DNA from 3 places in the Shewanella colwelliana genome. Region 1 is predicted to be linked to each of the others. Evidence: predicted binding sites of a transcription regulator. Region 1 holds the regulator's gene; each other region holds the start of a gene.

Region 1 (2,280 bases):
GAGCATTGCACCGAAACCTTTTTGCTGTTTTGCCGCAATTTCATGCCCTGGGTGGTCGCTTAGCCCAGGATAATAAACCTTTTCAACACCAATATGGGACGTTAATACCGCCAGCACCTTTTGAGCATTGGCTTGATGCTCACGAATTCTTACGGCCAGAGTACGCAGACCACGCAGGGTTAAGTAACTGTCAAACGCAGACCCCGTTAAACCTAAGGTATTTGACCACCAATGAAGTAACTCACCCACCTCAGCGTCTTTAGCCACAACAGCCCCACCAACCACATCGCTGTGGCCATTGATATATTTGGTCGTTGAGTGGATAACAATATCTGCGCCCAACAGTAACGGCTGTTGCAAAATAGGAGAAAGGAAGGTGTTATCTACCACAACTTGAGCGCCAACGTTATGACTCGCATTGGCAATAGCCTCAATATCAACCACACGAAGCAGCGGATTAGATGGGGTTTCTAACCAGACCATTTTAGGCTGTTGCGCAATAGCGGCATCGAGGGCGGCCTGGTCAGTTTGATCTACCACGGCGAGTTTAAATGCCCCTTTCTTAGCAAGGTTGGTGAATAAGCGGTAGCTTCCGCCGTAACAATCATGAGGCACTACGAGCAGATCATCCGGACCCAGTAAACTTGTCACTAAGGTGATAGCAGCCATACCTGTACAAGTCACGACACCCGTCGCCCCTTTTTCAAGCTCGGCGATGGCATCCCCCAAAATAGATCGGGTCGGATTGCCTGAACGGCTATAATCGAAATCTCGTGGGTTTTTATGGCCATCAAAGGAGTAGTTGGTCGACAGATAAATTGGCGGAACAACCGCACCATGTTGGGTATCAGATTCGATACCTCGACGTACTGCGGCGGTGGCTAATTTTCGCTCTGTCATCTTGCACTCCTATCAATCAAATTGGTTTCATTCATCGGTAAAGATGTCTGGACGTCTAAATGTACCTAAGCTAGCCCTGACCGTCAACACATTTAGACGTTTAGACGTCCAAACATTTAGAAATCTATTTGCAATTAACAAAAATTACAGGCAATAATTTGACTGTAATTTGTAAGGGTATAAAATCTGCCCCGAATTTGAGAATTTACAGGTGAGTCGATGACTGAGTGGAATGGCGATTATATCAGCCCATATGCTGAACATGGTAAGAAGAATGAGCAGGTCAAAAAGATCACTGTCTCAATTCCTCTAAAGGTACTTAAAGTGTTAACCGATGAGCGCACTCGTCGTCAGGTTAATAACTTGCGCCATGCCACCAATAGTGAACTGTTGTGCGAAGCCTTTTTGCACGCATACACAGGTCAACCCTTACCAGATGATGAAGATCTTTCAAAAGATAAGCCTGATAGCATCCCTGCTGAAGTGAAAAAGCTCATGACCGAAATGGGCATTGAATGGGAAGAGCTAGAATAGATATCACTCGCATGAGTCGTTAGTGACAACAGCTCGAATAACAGCAACAGGGATCGCTTAGCGGTCCCTGTTTGTTTTTTCACTCGCATCACCCCGTAAGGATAACTAACACGTGACCGACATCTCCTTAGATCTTGTCACTTTTGGACTTGCCTTTATTATCATTTTCCTTGGTGCACTCACCCAAAGTCTCATTGGCTTTGGGCTTGCGGTAGTGGCATCGCCACTGCTCTATCTCGTGGATCCAAGTTTAGTGCCTGCACCTGTCATTATAATGGGGTTTTCTATCTCATTGATGACGCTATTTCGTGAGCGTAACGCATTAGAATTTAACGGCTTACAATATGCCTTACTTGGAAGGATTCCAGGCGGCTTGCTCGGTGCCTCGTTACTGCTATTCGCTCCTCAAGCGGTTCTGGGCTTAGCCATTGCCACCATTGTTGCGCTAGCCGTGCTATTAAGTTTGTTAAAATTCAGTATTCCCGTCAATCGTCGAAGTCTATTTGCCGCAGGCATAGTGTCAGGCATATTTGGCAATATTGCAGCCATTGGCGGACCGCCACTGGCAATACTGCTATCAGGTAAAGATGCCAAACAATTTCGAGCCGCACTCTCAGCCTTTTTTATCTTCAGTTCAACCATTGCATTGCTAATTTTAGCCTTGGCAGGGCTATTGACGACGTACCATTTCTACATCTCATTGCTTTTGTTGCCGGCGGTGTTGTTTGGCTATCTCGTGGCGGGACGTCTCGTTGGTCAAATCGATAAAAACAAAACACGCTCAATGACCTTAATACTTTGTTCTGTGAGCGCATTAATATTAGCGACTAAGTCATTCATAGAGCT
Region 2 (2,280 bases), on a different contig from region 1:
TTGGTTGCACCAGTATCTTTTGCATCCCAACCTGCATAAACGTTGTCAGGGATTTCAAATGCACCATGATCCCAACCAAGGAATTCACGTGCCGCCGCGATTTCAGCATCACCCAGTGGTGCGCCGTGACAATCATGGCTGCCCGACTTATTTGGCGAGCCAAAACCAATGGTGGTTTTGCAGCAGATCATGCTTGGCTTATCAGTAACCGATTTAGCTTCTTCGATTGCCGCGCGGATAGCATCGCTATCGTGGCCATCAACATCAGCAATCACGTGCCAGCCGTAAGACTCAAAACGCTTTGGTGTATCGTCAGTGAACCAGCCTTCTACGTGACCATCGATAGATATACCGTTGTCATCCCAGAACGCGACCAACTTACCAAGACCTAAGGTTCCCGCTAGTGAACAGGCTTCGTGAGAGATGCCTTCCATCAAACAACCGTCACCAAGGAAACAGTAAGTAAAGTGATCGACAATGTCGTGACCTGGGCGGTTAAACTGAGCTGCCAATGTCTTTTCAGCAATCGCCATACCTACAGCATTACTGATCCCAGCGCCTAGTGGGCCAGTAGTTGTTTCAACACCTGGGGTGTAACCATACTCTGGGTGGCCAGGGGTTTTTGAATGCAGTTGACGGAAGTTTTGTAGCTCTTCAATCGGCAATGCATAACCAGTAAGGTGCAGCAAAGAGTAAATCAGCATTGAACCATGACCGTTAGACAGAATAAAACGATCGCGATCAGCCCACTCTGGGTTGTTTGGGTTATGCTTAAGGAAGTCATTCCAAAGCACTTCAGCGATATCAGCCATTCCCATTGGGGCACCTGGGTGACCAGAATTGGCTTTTTGAACGGCATCCATAGTTAAAGCGCGAATGGCGTTTGCGAGTTCTTTACGAGATGACATGCTCTCTCCTGCTGATAGTTGGGGATTTTGCGGGCAATTGTGGTCGCATATTTTCCCTTACTAGGCGGTGGGACGCAAATAAAAATCACCATTTGATGCAGATTAAACCGATATTACTGCTAAATAAGCATATTTGCCTTGTAGACCCTAGGTGGTTTTACTGGCCCAATTCAAACATTACGCTGTTTATATTGCAGTCAAATTAATCTGGCTGTGACAATAACCAACCTTAACGCTAGGTTTTTTCGCTGTGCATTATAGTCAACCACCCACAAAAACCCCTTAATAAACAAATGATTAAAATTAGATTCTCATTTATATAATGTGACCCATTAGAAAATTTACTGGGCTTTACAGCACAATTTTTGCCGAAAAGGGTGTTATCCATTCGGTTTTCCACTAAAATAGCCGTCTAGATGTAGATACTTCTACACATTCAAATTGTTTAAACACGAGATTTTCCATTATGGCAAAGCACTTGTTCACCTCTGAGTCGGTCTCAGAAGGTCATCCAGATAAAATCGCCGATCAAATTTCTGATGCGGTACTCGACGCGATCTTAGAGCAAGATCCTAAAGCTCGTGTTGCGTGTGAAACATACGTAAAAACCGGCATGGTAATGGTTGGTGGTGAAGTGACCACTTCTGCATGGGTTGATATCGAAGAGATCACCCGTAAAACCGTGCGTGACATTGGTTACACTCACTCAGATATGGGCTTTGATGCTGATTCTTGTGCTGTACTAAACGCCATTGGTAAACAGTCACCAGATATCAATCAAGGTGTTGACCGTGCCGACCCTAAAGAACAAGGCGCTGGTGACCAAGGTCTAATGTTTGGTTACGCCAACAACGAAACTGACGTATTAATGCCTGCGCCGATCACTTATTCGCACAAGCTAGTTAAACGTCAATCTGAAGTACGTAAAGACAATACGCTTCCATGGTTGCGTCCCGATGCAAAAAGTCAGGTGACTTTTGCTTACAACAGTGACGGAAGCATTGCCGGTATCGATGCCGTTGTGCTTTCAACTCAGCACCGTGAAGATGTTAGTCAGCCTGACTTAATCGAAGGCGTGATGGAAACCATCATTAAGCCTGTGCTACCGGCGAAGTGGTTAACTAAAGATACTAAGTACTTTATTAACCCAACAGGCCGTTTTGTTATCGGTGGCCCAGTAGGCGATTGTGGTCTAACCGGTCGTAAGATCATTGTTGATACCTATGGTGGTATGGCGCGTCACGGTGGTGGGGCTTTCTCTGGTAAAGACCCATCAAAAGTTGACCGCAGTGCTGCTTATGCTGCGCGTTATGTGGCTAAGAACATTGTTGCAGCGGGTCTGGCGGATCGTTGTGAGATACAAGTTTCTTAT
Region 3 (2,280 bases), on a different contig from region 1:
GCAGACACCTGCAGAGCGTTATCAGCAAATGGTCGAGCGCCATGGCGAAAGCTATTATCGTCGTATTGATAATCCGGTCACACAGAAACGAAAGCAGAAATTTAATCAACTCATCGCGAACACTGTTTCAACTGCGCAGCTTGGAAGCGATACTCTGGCAGGCGATTCAATTAAACAGGTGTTAACTCATGCGCCTGGAAATAAAGCGGCCATCGGTGGAATTAAAGTTATTACCGATCGTGCTTGGTTTGCGGCAAGACCATCGGGCACTGAAGCCTTGTTTAAGGTTTATGGTGAGAGTTTTGTCGACGAAGCGCATTTAGAATCTGTGCTGGGTGAAGCACAAACTATGATAGCGGCTATGCTGAGTGACTAGTGCTTAGGTATGCGCATTCGAAGAAACTAAAAAGCCAGTTTAGATTAAACTGGCTTTTTTAATGCTATTTGTTGTCCTCTAATAGGTAAGGTGACAACTTGGTAGTTCATTCTTTTCGAGATAATTTTGGTGATAGTCTTCGGCTTGGTGGAAGGTCAGCACAGGTACGATTTCAGTGACGATATGTCTGAGTCCCCATTTTCCGCTGCGTGTTAACGCCAACTTTGATGCTTCAGCTTGCGCTTTCTGTTCGCTATTGTGGAAAAATATGCAGCTTCGGTACTGGTTTCCAATATCGCCGCCCTGCATATTCAGCTGGGTGGGGTTATGGTTAGACCAAAATACGGCTAATAGCTCGTCGAAACTAACGGCTTGTTCGTCAAACTCTACTTGTACCACTTCAGCGTGGCCAGTCGCGCCCGCTTTGACCTCTTCGTACGTTGTCGTAGCGTCGTTGCCGCCCATATAGCCACAAGTTGCTGAGTCGACGCCTTCAATTTGCTTAAAAAAGTACTCAACACCCCAAAAACACCCTGCACCAAATGTTGCGATGGCCATAATTTACTCCACTTTCTGATCCACTATTTACAATTACTGCCAGCCTAAATAGATGTTTAAACGTTTAGATGGCTAGACGGCTTTATGTTGTGGTAATTTTTCATAAATTGCAACTGTTAAATTTCGCATTTATCCTTTTCCATTGAGTGGATAAATGGCTGATTAACACGTTAAGTGGTACTATTCAGGCAGAAAAAAATGTCGAAAATAAATTCAAGGAGTCATTTCTAGCTAAGGCACACCAGAATAAGTGTCAGAAATGATTTAAATTAAGGAGCTTTACTTGTTACAAGCACAGATTAAGAATCAAAACTTTTTACAGTTCACCCTTGATAATCCCAAAGCAATCTCTGAGCCATTCGCTTTTGAACTTGGCAAGCATACTCAGGTAGAGGTATGGGACACTGGTGTGATTGTTTTTACCCCAAAAGATTGTGACCAAATAGCGGCTAAAGATATTGTGTTGTCATCGGCGGTTCACGGTAATGAAACGGCACCGATAGAACTATGTAATACATTGATTAGTCAGCTTCTTAAGCAGACACTGATCGCTAAACATCGCATTATGTTTTTAATAGGCAATCCTCCTGCAATTCATAACGGCACCCGATTCATTGAAGAGAATTTAAATCGCTTATTCAGTGGTGCTCACTCAGAAGGAGAGGGATTAACTAATGGAGAACGGGTCAGGGCCAAGAAATTAGAGCAGTACGTAGATCGATTCTTTGCTGGAGGAAACGCCGACTCAGAGCGCTTACACTATGATCTGCATACAGCCATTAGGGGATCTAAGCATGAAAAATTTGCCATTTACCCCTTTAGACAAGGCAAAGCATATAGCGCAAAACAGATCATGTTCTTGGCTGCGTCAGGTATCGATACCGTGTTGTTTCATCACGAGCCAACGACTACATTCAGTTATTTTTCCTCTAACAATTACCAAGCTCACGCATTTACTATTGAACTGGGTAAAGTGATGCCAATGGGGCAAAATGATATGACGCGATTTATCGCGTTAAAAGAGATGCTAACGCGTTTAATGACCGCACAAGCGTTAGATTGTGATGAGTTTGATGCCTCTAAGGTTAATCTTTATCAAGTAAACCGTGCCATCAACAAGCAGACCGAGCACTTTGAGTTTACCTTTGCCAATAATGTTGAGAATTTTACCGCATTTCCAAAAGGATACATATTAGCCAAAGATGGCGATATGGACATTAAAGTGGAAGCCGCGACCGAATCTATCGTATTTCCAAATGCGAATGTCCCAGTAGGTCAGCGAACTGTGTTGTGCCTGATCCCAGCCGATCCAAGCAATATCGACTAGTACGGTCATGGCATTAAGC

Evidence for each region. The regulator MetJ, encoded in region 1, represses methionine synthesis genes. The targets are predictions, from matches to a motif close to TAGACGTCTAGACGTCTA.
Region 2: the regulator MetJ is predicted to act here: its motif matches at 1,314-1,331, upstream of metK (methionine adenosyltransferase).
Region 3: the regulator MetJ is predicted to act here: its motif matches at 984-1,001, upstream of msrA (peptide-methionine (S)-S-oxide reductase MsrA).

The regions. Positions count from the first base shown of each region.
Region 1 covers NZ_MCBT01000025.1:7,589-9,868, forward strand. The annotation lists gene metB (cystathionine gamma-synthase) at 1-900, opposite strand, end outside; gene metJ (met regulon transcriptional regulator MetJ) at 1,120-1,434, shown strand; gene BEL05_RS09705 (sulfite exporter TauE/SafE family protein) at 1,556-2,280, shown strand, end outside.
Region 2 covers NZ_MCBT01000044.1:129,724-132,003, forward strand. The annotation lists gene tkt (transketolase) at 1-908, opposite strand, end outside; gene metK (methionine adenosyltransferase) at 1,375-2,280, shown strand, end outside.
Region 3 covers NZ_MCBT01000048.1:514,642-516,921, forward strand. The annotation lists gene pgm (phosphoglucomutase (alpha-D-glucose-1,6-bisphosphate-dependent)) at 1-376, shown strand, start outside; gene msrA (peptide-methionine (S)-S-oxide reductase MsrA) at 455-934, opposite strand; gene astE (succinylglutamate desuccinylase) at 1,218-2,261, shown strand.